2 regions of the Microbacterium sp. PRF11 genome follow, and region 1 is predicted to be linked to the other one. Evidence: predicted binding sites of a transcription regulator. Region 1 holds the regulator's gene; the other holds the start of a gene.
The links. Region 1 encodes HspR, which represses chaperone genes until heat shock. Its sites were predicted from a motif close to AAGTTGAGTCNNNNNGACTCAACTT; they were not measured.
Positions count from the first base shown of each region.

Region 2: Q9R20_RS10520 (Hsp20/alpha crystallin family protein) is a predicted target of HspR. The motif match lies at 3,106-3,130, and genes of this name have one in related genera.

Region 1 covers NZ_JAUZUP010000001.1:1,034,213-1,045,778, reverse strand. Annotated here, with positions in the region: gene Q9R20_RS04925 (DEAD/DEAH box helicase) at 1-1,316, shown strand, start outside; gene dnaK (molecular chaperone DnaK) at 2,043-3,914, shown strand; gene Q9R20_RS04915 (nucleotide exchange factor GrpE) at 3,924-4,523, shown strand; gene Q9R20_RS04910 (DnaJ C-terminal domain-containing protein) at 4,535-5,524, shown strand; gene Q9R20_RS04905 (heat shock protein transcriptional repressor HspR) at 5,616-6,053, shown strand; gene Q9R20_RS04900 (hypothetical protein) at 6,083-6,676, opposite strand; gene Q9R20_RS04895 (4'-phosphopantetheinyl transferase superfamily protein) at 6,686-7,375, opposite strand; gene Q9R20_RS04890 (MbtH family protein) at 7,372-7,605, opposite strand; gene Q9R20_RS04885 (ABC transporter ATP-binding protein) at 7,595-8,449, opposite strand; gene Q9R20_RS04880 (iron chelate uptake ABC transporter family permease subunit) at 8,446-9,486, opposite strand; gene Q9R20_RS04875 (iron ABC transporter permease) at 9,483-10,835, opposite strand; gene Q9R20_RS04870 (ABC transporter substrate-binding protein) at 10,868-11,566, opposite strand, start outside.
Region 2 covers NZ_JAUZUP010000003.1:348,092-359,657, reverse strand. Annotated here, with positions in the region: gene Q9R20_RS10535 (SDR family NAD(P)-dependent oxidoreductase) at 432-1,322, shown strand; gene Q9R20_RS10530 (DUF2231 domain-containing protein) at 1,488-1,967, opposite strand; gene Q9R20_RS10525 (manganese catalase family protein) at 2,054-2,935, opposite strand; gene Q9R20_RS10520 (Hsp20/alpha crystallin family protein) at 3,180-3,635, shown strand; gene Q9R20_RS10515 (iron-containing redox enzyme family protein) at 3,844-4,812, shown strand; gene Q9R20_RS10510 (CDGSH iron-sulfur domain-containing protein) at 4,809-5,009, shown strand; gene Q9R20_RS10505 (glycosyltransferase family 2 protein) at 5,009-5,989, shown strand; gene Q9R20_RS10500 (sugar ABC transporter ATPase) at 6,049-6,408, opposite strand; gene Q9R20_RS10495 (helix-turn-helix transcriptional regulator) at 6,626-7,558, shown strand; gene Q9R20_RS10490 (ATP-dependent DNA ligase) at 7,669-7,995, shown strand; gene Q9R20_RS10485 (FAD/NAD(P)-binding oxidoreductase) at 8,064-9,272, shown strand; gene Q9R20_RS10480 (SRPBCC family protein) at 9,573-10,025, shown strand; gene Q9R20_RS10475 (aldo/keto reductase) at 10,091-11,083, opposite strand; gene Q9R20_RS10470 (hypothetical protein) at 11,209-11,566, shown strand, end outside.

The DNA.
Region 1 (11,566 bases):
GCATCATGGACCACCTCGACAAGGGCACGCTCGACCTGAGCGAGCTGAAGTTCCTCGTGCTCGATGAGGCCGACGAGATGCTCAAGATGGGCTTCGCCGAAGACGTCGAGACGATCCTCGCCGACACCCCCTCGACCAAGCAGGTCGCGCTGTTCTCGGCGACCATGCCGGCGCAGATCCGCCGCATCTCGGCGCAGTACCTCAACGACCCCGAAGAGATCACGGTCAAGACCAAGACCACGACCTCGGCGAACATCACGCAGCGCTACCTGGTCGTGTCGTACCAGCAGAAGATCGACGCGCTCACGCGCATCCTCGAGGTCGAGAACTTCGAGGGCATGATCGTCTTCACCCGCACCAAGAACGAGACCGAGACGGTCGCCGAGAAGCTGCGCGCCCGCGGCTACACCGCCGCCGCGATCAACGGCGACATCGCCCAGGTGCAGCGCGAGCGCACGGTGAACCAGCTGAAGTCGGGCAAGCTCGACATCCTCGTCGCCACCGACGTCGCCGCGCGCGGCCTCGACGTCGAGCGCATCAGCCACGTCGTCAACTACGACCTGCCGATCGACACCGAGTCGTACGTGCACCGCATCGGCCGCACGGGCCGGGCGGGTCGCACGGGCGACGCCATCAGCTTCGTCACGCCGCGCGAGCGCCGCATGCTCACCGCGATCGAGAAGGCCACGCGCCAGCCGCTGACCGAGATGTCGCTGCCGAGCGTCGACGACGTCAACGCCACGCGCCTGACCCGCTTCGACGACGCGATCACCGCGGCACTCGAGGACACCGCCGCGATCGCGACGTTCCGTGACGTCGTCGCCCACTACGTCCAGCACCACGACGTGCCCGAGGCCGATGTGGCCGCGGCGCTCGCCGTGGTCGCGCAGGGCGACACCCCGCTGCTGATCGAGGAGGAGACGCTCCAGCAGCCGCGCTTCGACCGGGATCGCGACCGCGACCGCCCCGCCCGCGACGGTGGGGACCGTGGTGACCGCCGCAGCGCCGGTGGCCGCTTCGCGACGTACCGCATCGCGGTCGGCCGTCGTCAGCGCGTCGAACCGCGCCAGATCGTCGGCGCCCTCGCGAACGAGGGGGGCTTGCGCCGGAACGACTTCGGCGCGATCCAGATCCGCCAGGACTTCTCGCTCGTCGAGCTGCCCGCCGACCTGTCGAACGACACGATCAACCGCCTCGCCGACACGCGGATCTCCGGCCAGCTGATCGACCTGCGCCTCGACCAAGGCGGACGCTCGGCCAAGCGCAGCGACCGTCCTCAGCGGCGTTCGTTCGACCGCGACCGCGACCGCGACTGAGCCCGCGACCGAGGCCGCGACTCGGCGGCCGCGTCGGAAGCGCTGTCGCGTGAGTCGGCGATCCCGGCCGTCGCGCCGGGTTCATGGGCGCGCGTTGGGCTGATCCCGGTCGTGGCGCCGGGTTCGTGGGCGCGCGTGGCTGATTCCGGGCGTGGCGCCGAGGTCCGTGTTCGGGCGCCGCGGTGGTCCGGACCGCGGCGCCGGGGTTCCGGCATCCGTTCGACGCCCCCGTGCCCCGCTGAGGGTGCGGGGGCGTCGTGCGTGGTGGCGTCGGCTGCGTCTGCGACGAGCCGTGTCCCACTTTCGGCTGCCTGGGGCGTGCTGGGGCCGCCCTTTCTGGGACGTGCTCTGCGCAATTCTTGGACATGGTCTGCGCGAATCGGGATATGGTCTGCACAGACGGGGCATGGGAGCCCGGCTGCGGGTTGCCCGGCGGAGCCATGTCCCACTTCGTGCGGCTGAAGCCGTGCCAGACAGCACATTCCGGGACATGGCCTGCACGAATCGGGACATCGACGCCGGGAACCCGTGCCCCACACGTACGCGACGCCGAGCACACAGCGAGCGGGCGACACGGCATCCGGAAGTTGAGCCGATTCATATCAAGTCGCCTTGACCTACCGGGAGGGCCGCGATAACCTTGAGTCATCGCGGCTCAACCCGCGCAAGACTTTCACCAGAACCCCGAGTGCGGCAACGGCCGTGCTCACAAGCAAGGAGACACATATGCCCCGTGCAGTGGGAATCGACCTCGGTACGACCAACTCCGTCGTGAGCGTGCTCGAGGGTGGCGAGCCCAAGGTCATCGCCAACGCCGAGGGTTTCCGCACGACCCCCTCGGTCGTCGCCTACACGAAGGACGGCGAGGTGCTCGTCGGCGAGACCGCCAAGCGCCAGGCCGTCACCAACGTCGACCGCACGATCTCCAGCGTGAAGCGCCACATGGGCACCACGTGGAGCTTCGACGTCGACGGCAAGAAGTGGACGCCGCAGGAGATCTCGGCCCGCATCCTTCAGAAGCTCAAGCGCGACGCAGAGGAGTACCTCGGTGACAGCGTGACGGATGCCGTCATCACGGTCCCCGCGTACTTCAACGACGCCGAGCGTCAGGCCACCAAGGAGGCCGGCGAGATCGCGGGCCTGAACGTGCTGCGCATCATCAACGAGCCCACCGCCGCGGCCCTCGCGTACGGCCTCGACAAGGGCAAGGAAGACGAGCTCATCCTCGTCTTCGACCTCGGTGGTGGAACGTTCGACGTCTCGCTGCTCGAGGTGGGCAAGGACGACGACTTCTCGACCATCCAGGTGCGCGCCACCTCCGGTGACAACCGCCTCGGTGGAGACGACTGGGACCAGCGCGTCGTCGACTACCTCATCAAGCAGTTCAAGGACACCACCGGTGTCGACGTCTCCGGCGACAAGATCGCCCTGCAGCGTCTGAAGGAAGCGGCCGAGCAGGCCAAGAAGGAGCTGTCGAGCTCGACCTCGACGTCCATCAACCTGCCCTACCTGTCGCTCACCGACTCGGGCCCCGTCTCGCTCAGCGAGACCCTCACCCGGGCGAAGTTCGAGGACCTCACCAAGGACCTCCTCGACCGCACCCGCAAGCCCTTCTCCGACGTCATCCGCGAGGCCGGCGTCAAGGTCGACGACATCGCCCACGTGGTGCTCGTCGGCGGCTCGACCCGCATGCCCGCGGTCGCCGAGCTCGTCAAGAAGGAGACGGGCAAGGATGCCAACAAGGGTGTGAACCCCGACGAGGTCGTGGCCGTGGGCGCAGCCCTCCAGGCCGGTGTCCTCAAGGGCGAGCGCAAGGACGTCCTGCTCATCGACGTCACCCCCCTGAGCCTCGGCATCGAGACCAAGGGCGGCATCATGACCAAGCTCATCGAGCGCAACACGGCCATCCCGACCAAGCGCAGCGAGACCTTCACCACCGCCGACGACAACCAGCCGTCGGTCGCGATCCAGGTCTTCCAGGGTGAGCGCGAGTTCACGCGCGACAACAAGCCGCTCGGCACCTTCGAGCTCACCGGCATCGCCCCGGCCCCCCGTGGCATCCCGCAGGTGGAGGTCACCTTCGACATCGACGCGAACGGCATCGTGCACGTCTCGGCGAAGGACAAGGGCACCGGCAAGGAGCAGTCGATGACCATCACGGGCGGCTCGTCGCTGCCCAAGGAGGACATCGAGCGCATGGTCCGCGAGGCCGAGGAGAACGCGGCCGAAGACAAGAAGCGCCGCGAGTCCGCCGAGACCCGCAACCAGGCCGAGACCCTCTCGTACTCGATCGAGAAGCTGATCAAGGAGAACGAGGACAAGCTCCCCGCCGAGGTCAAGACCGAGGTCCAGGGCGACGTCGACGCGCTCAAGACGGCTCTCGCCGGCGACGACGACGACGCGGTCAAGACCGCGTTCGACAAGCTGAACGCCAGCCAGGGCAAGCTCGGCGAGGCCATCTACGCCTCGTCGCAGGCCGCCGGCGAGCCCGCCGACCCGAACGTGGGTCAGCCGGGCAACGGCGAGACGCCGAACCCCGAGGAAGACGTCATCGACGCCGAGGTCGTCGACGACGAGAACCCCGACGAGAAGAAGTAAGCAGAGAACATGGCACACAAGGACGACGAACAGCCCACGGGCTCGGGCGCCGGTCCTGACGAGACGGGGCCGGAGGAGAACACCTCCGGCCCCGCGCCGTCGGGCGAGCAGCCGGATGCCGAGGGCCTGACCATCGACGACATCCTCGGCGCGGAGCAGACGCCCGAGGCCGCAGCCGAAGACGCCGGCTCCGACCGCGAGGCCTCGCTGCTGATCGACCTCAAGCGCCTGCAGGCCGAGTACGCCAATTACCGCCGACGCACCGAGGAGCAGCGCGAGCGCGAGATCGAGCGCGCCAAGGGCGAGGCCGTGAAGGGCCTGCTGCCCGTCATGGATGACCTCGACCGCGCCGCCAAGCACGGCGACCTCGTCGAGGGCAGCCCCCTCGCCGCGATCGGCGACAAGGTGCGGGCCGTGGCCGAACGCCTCGGCGTGGTGTCGTACGGCACCGTCGGCGACGTGTTCGACCCGCAGCAGCACGAGGCGATCTTCCAGGCCCCGACCCCCGGCGCGACCGAGTCGACGATCCTCGAGGTCGTCGAGGTCGGTTACCGCCTCGGTTCGGTCGAACTGCGACCGGCCAAGGTCGTCGTCGCGGTGCCGGCCTAAGAGGAGGACGCATGGCGAGTCAGGACTGGTTCGACAAGGACTTCTACAAGGTCCTCGGTGTCGACAAGAGCGTCAGCGCTGCCGATCTGAAGAAGACGTACCGCAAGCTCGCGCGCCAGTACCACCCCGACTCGAACCCGGGCGACGCGAAGGCCGAGGCGAAGTTCAAAGAGATCAGCGAGGCCTACTCGGTGCTGAACGACCCCGATCAGCGCGAGGAGTACGACCAGATCCGGGCCATGGGCTCGGGCGCGCGCTTCTCGGCTCCCGGGGCCGGGGGCGGTGGCGGTTTCGACGACGTCTTCAGCCGCTTCGGGCAGCAGCGCGGCGGCGGTCAGGCGCCGGGCGGCTTCGAGGATTTCTTCTCGATGTTCGACCAGCAGGGCGGCGGCGGCTTCGGTTCCGGCCGGTTCGGTCAGACCACCGGAGGGTTCCGCGGCTTCGGCGGTCCGCAGAAGGGCGCCGACGTCACGGCCCGCACGACGATCGACTTCGTCACCGCGGCGAAGGGCGAGACCATCACCCTGCAGGGTGAGGACAACGTCCCGTTCAAGGTGAAGATCCCCGCCGGTGTCTCGGACGGGCAGAAGATCCGACTGCGCGGACGTGGTCGCAAGTCACCCGATGGCGGCGAGAGCGGCGACATCGTCGTGACCGTCGCGGTGCGCCCGCACCCGGTGTTCTCGCGCGACGGTCTCAACCTGCGCGTCACCGTGCCGGTCACCTTCACCGAGGCGGCCCTCGGCGCCACGATCGAGGTCCCCACGCTCGGCGGAGACCCCGTGCGGCTGCGGGTGGCCCCGGGAACCCCGTCCGGCCGCGTCCTGCGCGTCAAGGGGCGTGGCATTCAGACCTCCAAGGGCACCGGCGACCTGCTCGCCGAGGTCCAGGTGGCGGTGCCCGCGCACCTCGACGACGCCGCCCGCGAGGCCCTCGAGCGCTTCCAGGCGCTCGAACCGAAAGAGAACCCCCGCGCCGACTTGATGTCGAAGGCGCGGTAATCGCACGCGCGTCGCCGCGGTTCTCGGCACCCTGTACGACAGGATGCCGAGAACCCGGCGCCGCACCCGGCACGACGAGAGAGGTGAAGACGTGTCCGAGAGAGAGATCGACGAAGACGCCCCCATCTTCGCCATCGCCGCGGCCGCCGAGCTGTCGAACATGCACCCGCAGACGCTCCGGCAATACGACCGGCTCGGTCTCGTCGTGCCCGCGCGCACGCAGGGCGGGTCCCGCCGCTACTCCAGTCGGCACGTGCAGCAGCTCCGCGAGGTCGCCCGGCTGTCCGGTGAGGGCATGAGCCTGCCGGCGATCGCCCGTCTGCTCGCCCTCGAGGAGCGTGTGCACGAACTCGCCCGCCGGGTGAACGACCTCGAACGTCAGCTGACGATCGAGCGGCAGTCCCGCCCCGGGGCCCGCGTCTTCGCGGCCGGGGCGACCGGATCGGTCGTCACGCTCCGCCACGGGGCCCGCGTCCGCCGCGCCACCGACGTCGTGCTGTGGCGCCCGCGCGACATACACGGCGACTGAGCGGGCTCGCCGGAGCTTTCTCTGCCGGGTCAGGCCGGGTCGAGCCGCAGGACCGTCGGCGATTCGCCGAGCTTCAGGTCGTCGACCACGCGGACCGTGCGGGCGACGGCATCCACCGACGAGATCACCGTGCCGAAACGCTGCCGGTCCGAGCACACCGCGGTCACGGTGACGAAGTGCGAACCGGTGTCCCACGTGTAGGTGGCGAAGGGCGGCGTCTTCGGATCGTCGGGGAGCGGCATGGCCAGCTTCTCGCCGGTGCCGAGGTGCGGATTGCGAAACGACTCGGTGTCGTCGTACTCCATCGGCATCATCGCCCGGGCCGTGCGCACCTGCGGCGTGGCCTCCTGCAGCTGCGCCATCACGACGAGCAACTCGGGGTCGCTCTTCCACACCCACACCAGCACGCGGCCCGCCGCTCGACGCATGAGCAGGGGCGCCGCCTGGCTGAGGATCCACGCGAAGGCGCCGCCGCCAGGCTTCGGGGTGACGCCGGCGGCCTGGTTCGCCTGGCTCAGCAGCATGCCGATCGCGGCCTTGCGGTGGCGACGGCCACGGAATCCGAGGGAGCCCGTCACGGGCACCCAGAGGTCGGCGGGGGCGTCGGCCTGCAGTCGGGACATGCGCTCAGCCTACGATCCGCCCCCTGGGAGAGGGATGCCGATCCCGGGCGTTCGCGACGGGAGAACGCTCGCGGGGCCCGGCACGCACGCGGTGAGGACGAGGCCCGCCCCCGTGGTCCAGGCTCCGGTGAAACGGCGGGGCTCGTTCGGGCCCGCGGTGAGCACGAAGGCGTCGAAGCGCCGGGTGGCGACATCCGGGATCACCGACACCTCGTCGAAGTCGAGCCACCGGCGCGTCAGGGGGTACCAGGCCTTGTAGACCGCTTCCTTCGCGCTGAAGAGCAGACGGTCGCCCGGGGCGTCGAGGTCGGAGAAGCGGCGGAGCTCCTCGGGGCGGGCGATCAGCTGCCGCACGCCGTCCGGAAGCGGCTCGTCCGGTTCGGCGTCGATGCCGATGCTCGACAGGCGCGATCGATCGACGACAGCCGCCGCACGGTAGCCGGCGCAGTGCGTCATGCTGCCGGCGACGCCGGCGGGCCAGATCGGCGCGCCGCCCGGGCCGGGGAGGAGCGGAGCCGGGCGACGACCGAGTCGCGCCAGCGCACGGCGAGCGCATCCCCGCACGGCGGCGAACTCGTCGCGCCGCGTCGCCACGGCATCCGCCACGACCGCCGCTTCCTCGGGGAACAGGATGCCTCCGCGGCTCTCGCCGAGGTCTTCGGCGACCTGCACCCCCGCCGGGACGATCGCCTCGATCACCCGCGAGACGCCGCGGCCTGCGCGTCGCGGAGGCTGCGCGGGCGCAGATCGGTCCAATTCGCCTCGACGAAGGCGAGGCAGTCGCCCCGCGGGGCTCCGTCCGGGCCGCCGTGGGCGATCGTCCACCCCTCCGGCACGGGAGCGAAGACCGGCCACAGCGAATGCTGCTCCTCGGCGTTGATCAGGACGAGGAAGCGGGCGGTCTCGTCGTCGAAGGGGTTATGCGACATGGGTGTCTCCTGACTCTCCGGGGTGGGGTGCGTGTGATGGGCGGGTACGTCGCCGCCCGACGGGCACGACGAGGGGGCGTCCCGAGACGGGATCGGCGACGACGCGCGCGGTCAGCCCGAAGACGGTCTCGAGCAGGCGCTCGGTGATCACGTGCTCCGGCGCGCCCTGCGCGGCGATGCGCCCCTCGTGGACGACGACGAGCTCGTCGGCGTAGCGGATCGCGAGGTTGAGATCGTGGATCACCATGACGACGGTCCGGCCGAGGTCGACGCAGAGGTGGTCGACGAGGTCGAGCACCTCCACCGAGTGGGCGATGTCGAGGTACGTGGTCGGTTCGTCCAGGAGCAGGATCCGGGTGTCCTGGGCGAGGCTCAACGCGATCCACGCGCGCTGCCGTTGACCGCCCGAGAGGGTCTGCACGTCGCGATCGGCGAGGTCGTCGAGACCGGTGAGCCGGAGGGCCGCCTCCACGGACGCCGCGTCGGCGGTGCTCCACTGGCGGAGCAACGACTGGTGCGGATGCCGGCCCCGGGCCACCAGCTCGCGCACCGACATCCCCTCGGGGGCGGTGGGGGCCTGCGGCAGGAAGGCCAAGGCCCTCGCGAGCTCGCGAGCCCGCAGCGTGGACAGGGGGCGACCGTCGATCGTGACGGAACCCTCGTCCGGACTCAGCAGGCGGGCGAGAGTCCGCAGCAGTGTCGACTTGCCGCTGCCGTTCGGGCCGATGACGGCGGTGACCGCGCCCGGGCGCACCGTGAGGTCGACGCCCCCGAGGATCCGGCGACCCCCGTAGCCGACGCGCAGGCCGGATGCCGTCAAGGGGTGGGCAGCGTGATCGGTCATGCCGGGCTCCTCAGTCGTCGCAGCATCAGGGAGATCAGGATCGGGCCGCCCACGATCGCGGTGAGCAGGCCCACCGAGACCGCGCCCGAGAAGAGGGTGCGCGCGGTGAGGTCGGCGGCGAGGACGAGGAGAGCCCCGCAGGCCGCCGTGCACCCGAGCGGAGCGCGCGCTTCTCGGGTGAGGGAGCGCGCGATCTGCGGTGCGGAGAGCGCGACGAAGCCGAGCGGCCCGGCCGCGGCGACGGCGGCGGACGCGGAGAGCACCGACGCGGCCACCAGCACCGCGCGCGTGCGCCCGACGGGTACGCCGACGCCGTGCGCGACGTCGTCGCCCAGGTGCAGCGCCGCCCTCGATCGAGACGAGGCCGCACCGACGAGCGCCGTGAGGGCGAGGACCCCGACGAGCGGGGCGATGCGCGCGGCATCGGACGACAGGTCGCCCGTGAGCCACACCTGCATCTGCAGGGTGTCGTACGTGCCGCCGGCGATGAGCAGTGCGTGCAGGATGCCCACCAGGGCGGCGTTCACGCCGATCCCGACGAGGATGAGCCGGAGAGTCCCGGGGGTTCCTCCGGAGAGCGAGAACACCGCGACGGCCGCGACGGCGCCGCCGGTCACCGCCCCCAGCGGGAGCGAGAGGATCAGAGGGGCGTCGAGGGGTCGCCAGCCGAGGATGAACACCGCAGCGGCTCCGACCGCGGCGCCGCTGGTCACGCCGAGCACGTCGGGGCTCGCGAGCGGGTTGCGGGCGACCGCCTGGAGGAACGCCCCCGCGAGACCGAGCGCCGCTCCGGCGAGGAGGGCGATCACCGAGCGGGGCAGACGGAGGCCCAGCACCTGGTAGCGGACGGCTTGGCCCGCCCCTCCGGCGAGCGCGTCGACGACCTTCGCGGGTTCCACCCACGTGCTTCCCGCGCTGAGAGAGACCGTGAACATGAGGCCGCACGCGACCACCAGCGCGACGAAGACGACCGGGGGCCGAGCGCGCAGGACCACCGAGACCGTCCCCACGCGCAGCACGCGGACGTCCCCCCTCACGGGGTGACCCCCTTCCGGCGCGCCAGCAGCACGAACAGCGGGGCGCCGACCAGGAGGAAGACGATGCCCGCCGGCACCTCCTCGGGGCGGGCGACGGTGCGTCCGAGCAGGTCGGCGAACAGCAGGGCGACCGCGCCGGTCAGCGCCGAGGCGGGCAACAGCACGCGGTGGTCGGTGCCGACCAGCAGGCGGGCGGCGTGCGGCGCGATGAGGCCGAGGAACGCGAGCGGGCCGCAGACGGCCGTCGCCGCACCCGCGAGCAGCCCGACGGCGAGGAGGCCGCCGATGCGGGCACGGCGCACGTCGGTGCCGAGGGATGCCGCCATCTCGACGCCGAGGCTCAGGGTGTTCAACGACGGCGCGCACGCGAGCGCGATCGTCAGCCCGAGGGCGATGGCGACGAGGGGCACGGCGAAGGTCGACAACGGCGCATCGGAGAGCCCGCCGATCAGCCACCGACGGAAGGACTGCTGCACGGTCTGGTCGAGCAGGAGCAGCATCGCCGCGACGCTGCCGAGCACGGAGGAGATGGCCGCCCCGATGAGCGGGAGCGCGATGACCGTGTCGCCGAGCGTCTCGGCGATCACGATGACGAGCACCGTCACGATGAGCGCTCCGAGGAGCGCGAAGACCGTGTACTGCGCCGGGGTGGTCAGACCGCCCAGGGCGATCGCGAGCACGGTCGCCACCGTGGCCCCGCGCGTGATGCCCAGCAGGTCGGGATCGGCGAGCGGGTTGCGCGTGTGAGCCTGCACGATCGCTCCCGCCGCGCCCAGGGCCAGGCCCGCCGCGATCGCGACGACCGCGCGCGGCGCCCGCTCACGGATCACGACGTCGTTGTACGTGGAGGGCTCGCCGAGGAACGCGTGCGCCACCTCGGGCAGCGTGACGGTGCGCGCCCCGACCGCGATCGCGATCATCGCGACGCCGACGACGACCGCCGCCAGCACGGCGAGGATGCCGACCGTTCGGCGGGGACGGACGACGAGGGTGTCGACGTCGATCCCCGCCCGGCGCAGCTCCGCCAGCGCGCGCACCCCGAGGCCGGGGACGCGAGCGAGTCCGACCGCCGCCATTCCGATGCTCTGCCCGCGGCGATGACGGGAGACGTCGACGACCACCAGCCCCGCCGCCAGCGCGAGACCGCCCAGCGCGACGACGATCCGGTCGCTCTGCCAGGCCCCGCGTTCGTCGGGGATGGAGAGCACCAGGACCACCGTCATCATCACCGGGACGACGGGCAGCAGCACGTCGATGAGACGTGCTGCCGCCCGGAGCCCCGCCCGCGGCGGGTCGGGGGCGCGCTCCGGCCGATCCGGGGCCCCGGGCACCAGGTCGGTCAGGCTCATCGCGCTCCTCGATCCCATCGCTCGGCTGTCGGTCAGGCCGTCTTCGCGGGCAGCGCCTTCACGGCGTCCGTGAGCAGCTCGATCTGCTTCGTGTAGCTGGCGTAGTTGAACGTCGCGTCAGTGGTCCAGGCCGCGACGTGGCCCTGGGCGACGGCGTTCAGCGTGCCGACGGTCGGGTGCTCGCTCGTCACCTGCGCCAGCGGCGTGGTCCAGGAGCGGGTGTCGTACAGCAGCAGGTCGGAGGCGTAGTCGCCCGCGTTCTCCCAGCTGACGGGGCTGAATGACCCGGAGGTGTCGTTGCGCGCGACGTCGGACTGCTTCACGTCGAGGCCCCAATCGGTGTAGTCGATGAGTTCGGCGAACTCGTCGGGGATGGCCACGTAGAACTGCGTGGACGGCGCGATCGCGTATGCGGTCGTCCCGGGACGCTCGGCGAGGGCGGCCTTCGCCTCGGCGACCGCGGCGTCGTACGCGGTCTTCTCGGCGGCGATCGTTCCGGAGTCGACGTCGGCGCCGAGCGTCTGCGCGAGCGTGCGCCAGTCGTCGAGCGAGGCCGACGCGCTCTTCTGAGCCGACACCGTGATCATGGGGGCGACCTGCTCGATCTGCGTGGACACTTCGGCATCCTCTGCCCCGAGACCGCCGAGGTACCCGCCGGCGTACCACCCCGTGATCACGAGATCGGGTTCGAGGGAGGCCAGTCGGTCCACGTCGACGTCCCCGTACGAGAC
Region 2 (11,566 bases), on a different contig from region 1:
CCGCACCGACAACGCCCCATCCACCGACGAACACCCATCTGCCGACCTCACCTTCGGAGGCCCCGTCACCGAACACCGCTCCGACGCCACTCACCTCACGCCGCCCCACCGCGAAAACGCCTGTCGGTCACCCTGATTGCCCGCGAAGCCCGGCGGCCCCGACGAACGAGCACCACCCCACCGACGAGACGCCACCCACATCCACCGCCCTCGCACCACAACCGCAAACGCGGCCTGCATTCACACCCCGCCATCACACCCACCGCACCCGCACTGCCCACCGCCGCACGTCACGCGCAAACGCCTCACACGCACGCCCCCGCAGCGTCCGACCCGCACCCGCACCCCCACCCGCCGCGTCAACCCCCTGCGGAACGCACGCCGCGCCCGCTTAGCGTCCGACCAACCCGTCCCCACCCGAGAGGAACCGCATGCGCCAGGTCGTCGTCGTCACCGGAGGGTCGCGGGGCATCGGACGGGCGACTGCCCTGCGCTTCGCGAAGAAGGGGATGCGCCTGGTCCTGGTGGCCCGCGACGAGATCGCCCTCGCGTCCGCGGCGGACGAGTGCCGCGCTCGGGGCGCGGAGGTCCACACCCTCTCCATCGACCTCGCCCTCCCCGACGGCCCCGAGCGCGCAGCCGACGCCGCCGTCGCGCGATTCGGGCGGATCGACGTGTGGGTGGCATCGGCATCCGTGTTCGCGTACGGCTCGGTCGAGGACACCCCGGATGCCGTTCGGGACCGCGTGATCGAGACGAACCTGCTCGGGCAGATGCGCGCGGCGCGGGCGGTCATCCCCCACTTCCGCGCTCGGGGCGGCGGCACCCTCGTGTTCGTCGGATCCCTCTTCTCGCAGGTGTCCGGCCCCTACGTCTCGTCGTACGTCGCCGCGAAGCACGGACTCCTGGGGTTCGCACGGTCGTTGCGGCAGGAGATGCTCGCGCACCGCGGCATCCGGATCAAGATCGTGCTCCCGGCGAGCATCGACACCCCGATCTACCATCGCGCGGCGAACGTCACCGGGCGGCGGCCGTTCCCGCTGCCCCCGGTGGTATCCGCGGACCGCGTCGCGCGGGCGATCGTCCGCGTGACCCGCGGACCGCGCCACGAGGTCGGCGTCGGCGCGGCGCAGTTCGTCACCCGCCCGCTGCAGTTCTTGCTGCCGCGCGTGTACGACCGCTTCATCCGCGTCCTGCAGCTCACCCTGGGCCTGCGTCGGCGACCCGCCGACCGCTCCATGGGTGCGGTGCTGCACCCCCGGCACGACCCGGGCGCGGTGAGCGGCGGCTGGTCGCGCTTCCCACTGCGGGCCCCGCGCTGAGCCCTTGCGGCACCGGCCCCGACGCCACCCAGGAGACTACGACCACAACCACGACCCGAACCGGCGCACAACCCCGCACCCGGACCGCACGCCCGCAACCCGAGCCGGCGCACGTGACCCGCGAACCCCGGAACCCGGATGCCACCGCACCCGGGATCCGTGGACTCACGCGGCCGCTTCGAATCCCTCGCGCTGCGTGTTTTCGTCGGCGACGCGGACGCCCCAGCGGTAGGCGAGCTTGCCGCCCAGCCATCCCGAGATGCTGAGTCCCGCGGCGGCGACGGCGCTGAGCCCGAAGGCCACGATCGGCACGCGGCCCAGATCGAGCATCCGCACGATGAGACCGACCGAGAACAGCCCCATCGCGGTGACGTTCAGCACGAGGTGCGCCAGGGCCGTGCGCCGGGCGGGCGTGCCCCGCGGGATGCGCGAGTAGTCGAGCAGACCCAGCACGGCCGCGCCGACGGCCCCGCCGAGGCCGATCCCGATGAGCCAGCGCGATCCCGTGGCGAACGCGCGCGGGTCGTCTGCGGCGAGGCCGAGCAGGTCGAAGACGAGGCTCGACGACCACGCGCCGATCGGGATGGTCACCGCAACCGGGTGGAACGGGTGGCCGTAGGGCCCCGCGACGATCGAGCGGGGCACCTTCGCCGCTCGCATCGCGGGGAAGCTCGCCCCGCTCCGCGGTGCCGACGTCCGCGAGGGCCCCGGCACCGCGGCATCCACCCCGCTCATTCCTTGTGCAGCGCGTCCTGCGCGCGACCGGCGAGCTTCTCGACCGTGTTCGGCAGCTCGGTCGTGCCGTAGAACCGCGCGTCGGGGTGCGTGGGCGGGGGCATGGGGACGCCCGCGGGCGGCTCGGGCACGTACGTGAACTCGCCCTTGCCGTCGGGGGTCGGACCGGAGGCCCAGGTGCCGTCGCCGGCCTGCTTCCCGTCGCTGAAGTTGATGTACTGGTACGACACGTCGCGGTCCTCCTTGTCGAGGGGGAAGTTGCTGGGCACGGGGAGCTTCTCCAGCCCCTCGGCCTGCAATTCGGCGGCTGCGGCCGCCCACTGGTTCTGGTGCATCGTGTCGCGGGCGAGCAGGAAGGCCAGAAGGTCCTTCACGCCGTGGTCGTCGGTCTGGTGGTAGAGCCGGGCGACCTGCACGCGGCCCTGCATCTCGGCGTTGGCGTTCGCGGTGAAGTCGGCGAGCAGGTTGCCGCTGGCGGTGATGAAACTGCCCTGCCAGGGGTTGCCCATCGAGTCGACGGGACGCGCGCCGGCGCCGGCGACGATGCCGTGCTGGATGTCGGTGCCGCCGATCACGGCCGCGACGGTGGGGTCGCTCTGCACCGCCTCCTCGGTGATCCCGAGCGGCGCCTTCTCGAGCAGCTGCGCGATCATGATGGCGAGCATCTCGACGTGCCCCATCTCCTCGGCGCCGATACCGAAGACGAGGTCGCGGTACTTGCCGGGGATGTGCATGTTCCAGGCCTGGAATTGGTACTGCAGGGCGACGGTGATCTCGCCGTACTGCCCGCCGAGCACCTCCTGGAGCTTGCGGGCGTAGACGGCATCCGGCTTCTCGGGGGTGGCGGAGTGCTGCAGCTCTTGACGATGGAAGTACATGTCTCTCCTCACCGCGCCGGGAAGAAGGTCAGGGGGCCGGAGTGGCGCGTGCGGGCTACGAAACGTTCCGTCCGAGGGGTTCGACACGGGGGTTGCGGCGGGTCGTCGGGGGCGCGACAATCACGCGCCCGAGTCTTGGCACTCGACACCCGCGAGTGCTAATCTGCTACCAGTTGAGCGAAGTTGACTCAACTTCAGAACTCTCCGGATGCCACGTCCGGACCGATCGACAAGGAGAACGACCATGGCCACCTACGACCCCTTCCGCGACCTCGACCGCCTCGCGTCGACCCTCCTCGACGCCCGCCGCGGCGGCGGTCCGCGACGGATGCCGATGGACCTCTACCGCGACGGGGACCACTACGTCCTGGCCGCCGATCTTCCCGGCGTCGACCCCGGGTCGGTCGACATCGACGTCGACGGCCAGCTGCTCACCATCCGGGCCGAGCGCACCCTCGGCTCGGGCGAGGGCGTCAAGTGGATCACGCGCGAGCGCGAGACGGCATCCTTCGTCCGCCAGCTCAACCTCGGTCAGGGCATCGACACCGAGCGCATCAGCGCGTCGTACCGCAACGGTGTGCTGAGCGTGACGATCCCGGTGAGCGAGAAGGCGAAGCCGCGTCGCATCGCGGTCTCCACCGACGACGGCGACGGCGTGATCGAGGCGCACGAGAGCACGCCCCAGCCCATCGAGCAGTAACCCCCTCACCCGCACGGGAGCGTTCCGCACGGGACCGCTCCCGTGCGGAACGCCTCGCGGCTTGTCAAGGGTCTGGAGGGGACGCCCACCCCACCCTCACAGTGCTCTCGTGCCCCCGACCGTGTCCTCCCCCCTGCCCACCGCGGAGCGCCTCGACGTCGAGGACTTCCCGCCCTTCCACCCGCGCGGACCGGTCAGCGCGGCGGTGATGCAGCATCTCGTCGACGGCGTGGGCACGGGACACACCGCCCTCGCCGACGAAGCCGTCTCGGCATCCGTCGACGTCGAGCACGACGACGACCTCCAGCTCGCCCTCTTCTGCCTGTACGCCTCCTCGTACGGATCGGTCCCCGCCTTCCGCGCGGAGCTCGAATGGGACCCCGCCCTGATCGCCACGCGACGCGTGATCGAGAACGCCTTCGAGGCGGCGCTGCGCCGGAGCGTTCCGGTCCCGCAGCTGCCGGCACCGACGATGGATGCCGTGGCCCGCGCCCTCTTCGCCCTCACCGGCGCCGACGCGGGTCCGAGTCTGTCGCGCCATCTCGCCCGCCGCGCCTCGCTCGAGCAGGCCCACGAGTTCCTCGTGCACCGCACGATCTACACGCTGCGCGAGGCGGACCCGCATTCCTGGGCGATCCCGCGCCTGAGCGGCCGGCCCAAGGCGGCGCTCGTCGAGATCCAGTCCGACGAGTACGGCGGCGGTCGCCCCGAGCGGGTGCACGCCGAGATGTTCGCTCGCGCGGTGCGATCCGCCGGCCTGTCCGATGCCTACGGGGCGTACGTGGACGACGTGCCCGCGGTCACCCTCGCCTCCCACAACGCCATGTCGATGTTCGGCCTGAACCGGCGGCTCCTGGGGGCGATCGTCGGTCATCTCGCCGCTTTCGAGATGACCTCGTCGATCCCCAACCGCCTCTACGCCGAGGGGTTGCGCCGCCTCGGTCTCGGCGACGACGTCTGCGCCTACTTCGACGAGCACGTCGAGGCCGACGCCGTCCACGAGCAGATCGCGGGTCGCGACCTGGCCGGCGCCCTCGCCGAGGACCGCCCCGAACTGCTCGCCGACATCGTGTTCGGCGCAGCGGCATGCCTCGAGGTCGACGGCCGCGTCGGCCGGCACATCCTCGACGCCTGGGAGCGCGGCGCGTCCTCGCTGCGCGCAGAGGCCGGGCGATGAGCGAACGCGAGGTCACGATCACCGCCTACCCCGACGGCCCACTCCTCGTGCGCGGCGACGTCCGTCTCGAGACCAGTGACGGCCGCGAGCTCCCGCGCTCACGCCGCACCGTGGCGCTCTGCCGCTGCGGACTCTCGACGATCAAGCCGTTCTGCGACGGGACGCACAAGGCCTCCGGCTTCCGCACCGAGGACTGATGCGCCTCGACGCCGAATACCTCCTCCCTCTCCGCTGGGACGACGACGCCGACCTCGACGATCTGGTCGCCTACCTCGAGGACCTCTCGAGAGTGGTCGACGTGACGGTGGTCGACGGGTCGCCCGCGGAGCGCTTCGCCGCGCACGCGCGGGCGTTCCCCGTCGGCGTGCGCCACCTCCCGCCCCGCGAGCCGGGCGGCGGCAACGGCAAGGCGCGAGGCGTCGTGACGGGTCTCGCCCTCAGCCGGCACGAACGCGTGATCGTCGCCGACGACGACGTGCGCCACGATCGCGGCACCCTCACCGCCCTCGCGGTGGAGATCGGGGATGCCGACCTCGTCGCGCCGCAGAACGTGTTCGATCCGCGCCTCTGGCACGCGCGGTGGGACACCGCCCGCTCGCTCCTGAACCGCGCAGGAGGGTCGGACTACCCGGGCACGTACGGCATCCGCCGGAGCGCTCTGCCCTCCGGCTACGCCGTCGACGTGCTGTTCGAGAACCTCGAAATGGAGCGGACCGTGCGCGCCCGGGGCGGCCGGGTCCGGCACTGTCGCGACCTCTTCGTCCCACGACGCCCGCCCGACGCCCGGCGCTTCGCGACCCAGCGGGTCCGGCAGGCGTACGACAGCCTCGCCCAACCCGGACGGCTGTGCGGGGAGCTCGCGATCGCCCCGACGGTCCTGCTGGCGCGTCGACGACCCGGCATCCTGGTCCTGCTCGCCCTCGCGACGATCGCCGCAGCGGAGGTCGGCCGACGCCGCGGACGCGGGGCGGCGGTGTTCCCCCGTACGGCGGCGCTGTGGGCACCCCTCTGGGCCGCCGAACGAGCCGTCACGAGCTGGATCGCCCTCGTCCTCCGCGTCCGCGGCGGGGTCCGCTACGCCGGGACGAGACTCCCGCGCGCGGCGACACCGCTGCGGGTCCTGCGCCGCGACGCCCGCGATGCCGTCGCGGCGTCGAGCCGCGGAGCGCGCTCGTGACCCACTCATGCGCCGACGCCCCGGGCACCGCGGAGGGTGTCCGGGGCGTCCGGAGTGCGTCAGAGGTCCTCGGGGGCGAGGTCGCCCTGTCCCTCTTCGCCGAGTTCCACGACACCGGGATCTTCGCCCTGGGAGTCGGTGCCGGTGCTTTCGGGGTGGATGTCCTCGAGCGGGATGTCGCTGTCGTCGGCCGGGATCTCGGCCGGGTCGGCGCCGGTCGCCGTGGCCGGATTGATGTCCTCGGGGTCGGCACCTTCGTCGAGGGCGGTCGTGGCATCCCACTCCGCCTGCGCGGGGTCGAGCGCCGGATCGGGCTCGATGGAGGTGTCGCCGTCGCGCAGCGGCTGCACGCCGGCCACGCCCACCTCGGTGGCGGGGCTCGTCTCGGCGGGGGTCGGGTCGATCGACGCGTCGCTCATGGGGGGTCCTTCCGTCGGGCGGGATACACCGCCGGGATCGACGGTCCCCCCATCCAACGCGGCGGCCAGCGGCTCGGCCCGCCCCTTGACACGTGGGTGCACGGGAACGTTCGAGACGGCCGCCGTGCCGCCAGGGGCGTGAACCGCGCACCACCGCTCGAGGTCCTCCTCGCCGACATTTCAAGAAAGCCGCACTCGCCGCGGCGAAAGGAACACCATGGGCCAGATCCTCACGACGCGCTCGCGCGGAATCGACGATGTGGAGCGCGTCTGGTCGCGCTTCGTCCCCTCGGCGCGACTCGAGCGCGTCGAACCCCGCACGATCTCCTTCTCGTGGAGCTCGGTCGAGCTGCCGCGCTTCTCGGTGGTGTCGTACGAGCTCGCGGCATCCGTGCACTCCTCGGTGCAGATGGACGATCAGATCATGGCGTGCCGCGTCCTCGGCGACGACGTGCGCCTCGACGCCGAAGGGCGCGCCATCGATCCGCGGCGCCCGTGGCTCGCCGCCGACGGCGGCACCGACGCCTGGTGGACCGGCACCGCCCGCGTGCGCGCGTTCGTCTTCGATCGCAGTGACGCCGAGCGGGTCGCCCGCGTCGCAGCCGGCGACGACCGGTTGGTGCTGCGCCGGATCGATCCGACGGCGCGCGACCGCGAAGCCGCGACGCAGTGGGAACGCACCTTCTCCCACGTCTCGGCCTCGCTGACAGCCGTGCACGACGACCCGCTGCTCTCCACGGAGCTGCACCGGCACGCTCTGCTGACGACCCTCGCCACGTTCTCCACGTCCTATCTCGATGCCCTCGACCGCGCGCGTCAGCGCAGCGCCGCGCCGCGCACCGTGCGGCGGGCCATCATGCACATCGAGGCGCACGCGCAGGACCCTCTGACGCTCGACGACATCGCCGTGGCATCCGGGATCTCGTCCCGCGGACTCCAGCACGCCTTCCGCCGGGCCCTCGACACCACCCCGATGGAGTACCTCCGGCGGGTGCGGCTCAGCGGCGCCCACGAGGAACTGCGCACCGGCACGGCGGTGTCGGTCGCCGACGTCGCCCGCCGCTGGGGCTTCTCGAGCGCGTCCCGCTTCGCGCGCTACCACCGCGAGCACTACGGGCAGAACCCGGCTCAGGTCGCGCGGATGTTCTGAGCGCCGACGCCTTCGGTCTCGGCGTTGCGCGCGGCGTCCCGGAAAGACGCCGTCAGCGCACAGCGAATGCACAGTGAACACGCGGGGAACGAACCCCGCTGGAGGAAGACGTGGGCAAGTTCATCTACGAAGGCGGCATCCGCAACGAGTTCGAGGATCGTCTCCTCGCGCACCTGCAGGTGGTCGTCGGAAACAAGCTGCGGCGCGGCGAGCCGTTCTACTTCGTCTGGAAGGACGACATCAGCACGGGCGGCGGACGCACCTCGGTGTGGATGCACCCCCGGGCCAACCTCGTCTTCAAGTTCAACGGCGGACGTCCGCCGGCCCTGAATCGCGCATGGCTGGAGGCACTGATGTCGACGGCGAACTCCCCGACCGGCCTCTACGTCGTTCCCGAACCGGCCGAGGAGACGGTGTCGCCCGAGTCCTTCGCCTGACACCCGCTGTCAAGGCGCTGGCGCCTGCGGCGTCCGGGCCGGAACGTGAGGGAGACGAGAGGATCTCCATGAACGATTCCCGCTCCCCCGGACCGCCGCGCATCGTGGTGATCGGCGGTGGCAACGCCGGCCTGTCGGTCGCCGGCCGGTTGCACCGCGCCCGCGCCGGTGACATCACCGTGATCGAGCCGCGCGAGACGCACGCGTACGCACCCCTGCAGTCGCACATCGCGGGCGGTGCCGCCCGGGCCTCCGAAGCCGTCCGCCCGCAGGGCGACGTCACCCCTCCCGGGGTGCGGTGGCTGCGCGACGAGGCGTTCACCGTGGATGCCGAGGCCCGCCGCGTCCACCTCGTCTCGGGCGGCCGCATCGACTACGACCAGCTCGTCGTCTGCGCCGGCCTGCGCATGGCGTGGGAGCAGGTGCCGGGCCTCCCCGAGGCGATGGCCACGCCCGCGGGCATCTCGAACTACGACTTCGACCTCGCCGCCAAGGCCTCCCCGATGCTGCGCGACCTGCGCTCCGGAACCGTCGTCTTCACGCAGCCGCCGGAGCCGGCCTCGTGCGGCGCCGCCGCGCAGAAGCCGATGTACCTCGCGTGCGACTGGTGGCGGGCGATCGGGGTGCGCGACGACATCCGCGTCGTGTTCGTCTGCCCCGACCCGGTGCCCTTCGGCATCCCGGCGATCGACGACGAGCTTCGCCGCAAGCTCGACGAGTACGGCATCGAGGTGCGCTACAGCCGCGAGCTCCGATCGGTGGATGCCGAGGCCCGAACGCTCGTGATCGGCCACGGCGACACCGAGGAGACGCTCGCCTACGACGTGCTGCACGCGGTTCCCCCGCAGCGGGCGCCGGAGTGGATCGCGGGCAGTGGCCTGGCGGCATCCGATGATCCGCACGGCTTCGTCGACGTCGACCCGGAGACGTTCCAGCACCTGCGGCATCCGGAGATCTGGGCCGTGGGCGACGCGGCGAGCGTGGCGACGAGGCGCTCGGGCGGGGCCATCCGCCGGCAGGCGAAGGCGCTGGTGAAGAACATGCGGGCGGTGCGCGAGGGCCGCGAGCCCTCGGCGCGCTACGACGGCTACAGCGTGGTCCCGTTCACCGTCTCGCGCGGGACCGTGGTGTTCGCGGAGTTCGACCGCCGGGGGCGGATGCAGCCCACGGTGCCGTTCTGGCGTTCGCTCTTCCGCGAGCGCCGCTCGACGTGGATCGCCGACCGGCGCGTCCTGCCCTGGGTCTACTGGAACCTGCTCCTGCGCGGTCGCGCCTGACGGCGCGGCCCCTCTCTCCACGGTAGGTCCGCCCCCGCGGGCTGACCCGCTGATAAACGCTCTCGCGAGTGGGAAACGCCGTGCGAGGGCGTTTGCGGCTCGCCGAGGCGTTTCTCGCGGTCAACGGACGGCCCCGGCGAAACCCGCAGCACACGGGATGCCGCGACGCCAGGCACGTGCGCGGCGCCGGGCACCCGCGCGTATAGGGCACGAACGCCGATCCCTCAACCCCGGGGGCGCGTCGGCGCGATCGCGCGAAGACTGGGGACAGCCCCGGAAGCCACACGAAATGAGGACATCATGGCCCAGGTCATCGAAACCATCGACGTCAACGTCCCCGTGCGCACCGCGTACAACCAGTGGACGCAGTTCGAGGAGTTCCCGCACTTCATGAGCTACGTCGAGTCGATCACGCAGAAGAGCGAGACGCTCACGCACTGGAAGGTGAAGATCGCGGGCGCCGAGCGGGAGTTCGACGCCGAGATCACCGAGCAGCACCCCGACGAGCGCGTCGCGTGGAACAGCGTGGGCGGCGACGAGAACCACGCCGGCGTCGTGACCTTCCACCGCCTCTCCGACGACGAGACGCGCGTGACCGTGCAGATCGACTGGGAGCCCGCGGGTGCCCTCGAGAAGCTCGGCGCGGTCTTCGGCGCAGACGACCACTCGGTCAAGAAGGACCTCGAGCACTTCAAGGAGTACATCGAGTCGCGCGGTGCCGAGTCCGGCGCGTGGCGCGGCGACGTCAGCTGACGTCCCTCGATGCGGAAAGCCGGGCTCGTCCTTTCAGGACGGGCCCGGCTTTCGTCATGCCGAGGTCACCACTGCGGGTGGATCTCCGCCCGCAGACGGCGGTCGTACACCTCGCGCACGAGGGCGTCGAAGGCGGTCAGATCGAATCCGCCGTCGAGCAGCTCGGCGGCCTGGGCGTTGGCGGTGGCCTGACCGACCGATCGAGCCCCCGGGATGACCGAGGTGACGCCCTCGCGGGAGGCGATCCACGCGAGGGTTGCGGCGGGAAGCGTCACGCCCTCGGGAAGGGATGCCTTTAGCTCGTCGGCGGCGGCCACGCCTTCATCGAAGGGAACACCCGAGAAGGTCTCGCCCTTGTCGAAGGCCTCGCCGTTGCGGTTGTAGGTGCGGTGGTCGTTCTCGTCGAAGGTCGTGGACTGCGTGTACTTGCCCGAGAGCAGACCGCTGGCCAGCGGCACACGCGCGAACACCGCGACGTTCTTCTGGGCCGCGAGCGGGAGCACCTCGTCGAGGGGCTTGAGGCGGAACGGGTTGAAGATGATCTGCAGGTTCGTCAGGTGGGGCCGCTTCAGCGCCGAGAGCGCCTGGTCCATCGTCTCGACCGACGCCCCGTATGCGGCGATGACTCCCTCCGATACGAGCTGGTCGAGGGCGTCCCACGTGGCGTCGTCGTCGATGACGGCCGAGGGCGGGCAGTGCAGCTGCACCAGGTCGAGCGTCTCTGTGTCGAGCAGGCGCCGCGAACGGTCGAGCCAGCCGCGGAAGTTCTCCATCACGTAGTTCTCGGGCACCTGGTCTTCGCGGCGGCCCATCTTGGTGGCCACGGTGATGTCGTCGGCATCCCGGCTCTTCAGGAACGCGCCGATGATCTGCTCGGAACGGCCGTCACCGTAGACGTCGGCGGTGTCGAAGAGGGTGACGCCGGCGTCGGCGGAGGCCGCCAGGACGGCGCGCGCGTCGTCTTCGCTGACGTCGCCCCAGTCGGCGCCGAGCTGCCAGGTGCCGAGGCCGATCGGCGAGACCTCGCGGCCGGTGCGGGAGAGAGGGCGCTGCTGCATTGCGGTTTCCTTTCGAAGCGTGTTCCGAGCCTAGCCAGCCGTTCCGACATCGCGGGTCGCGTCAACCCCGTCCGGCGGCCGATGCACCGCGCCTAGCGTGGCGGCACACCCACGGAAGGATCGCCATGAACACTCCCGCCGACCGCCTCCCCGGAGCCGACGAAGAGAACATCGTCCCCGAGTCCGACGGTCTCGCCGCCGACGTGCCCGCGGGCGCAGCCGGAGCCGACACCGGCGCCGTCGGCGCCGCCGCGATCGACCCCGACGACGAGGCCCGCATCCAGGGCATCTCCAGTCAGAACGACCTGCCCGGCGTCGGCACCCGCGCCGCGGACGGACTCACCGAGCGGGGCACCGACGACGCCCGCGGCGAGCAGGGTTCGACGTCGCGTCACACCGAGGACACCGGCACCGACACCACGGACGCGCACGATGTCGAACGCGACCGCACCCCCGCTTCGCCGCCGCTGCCGGACGACGGCG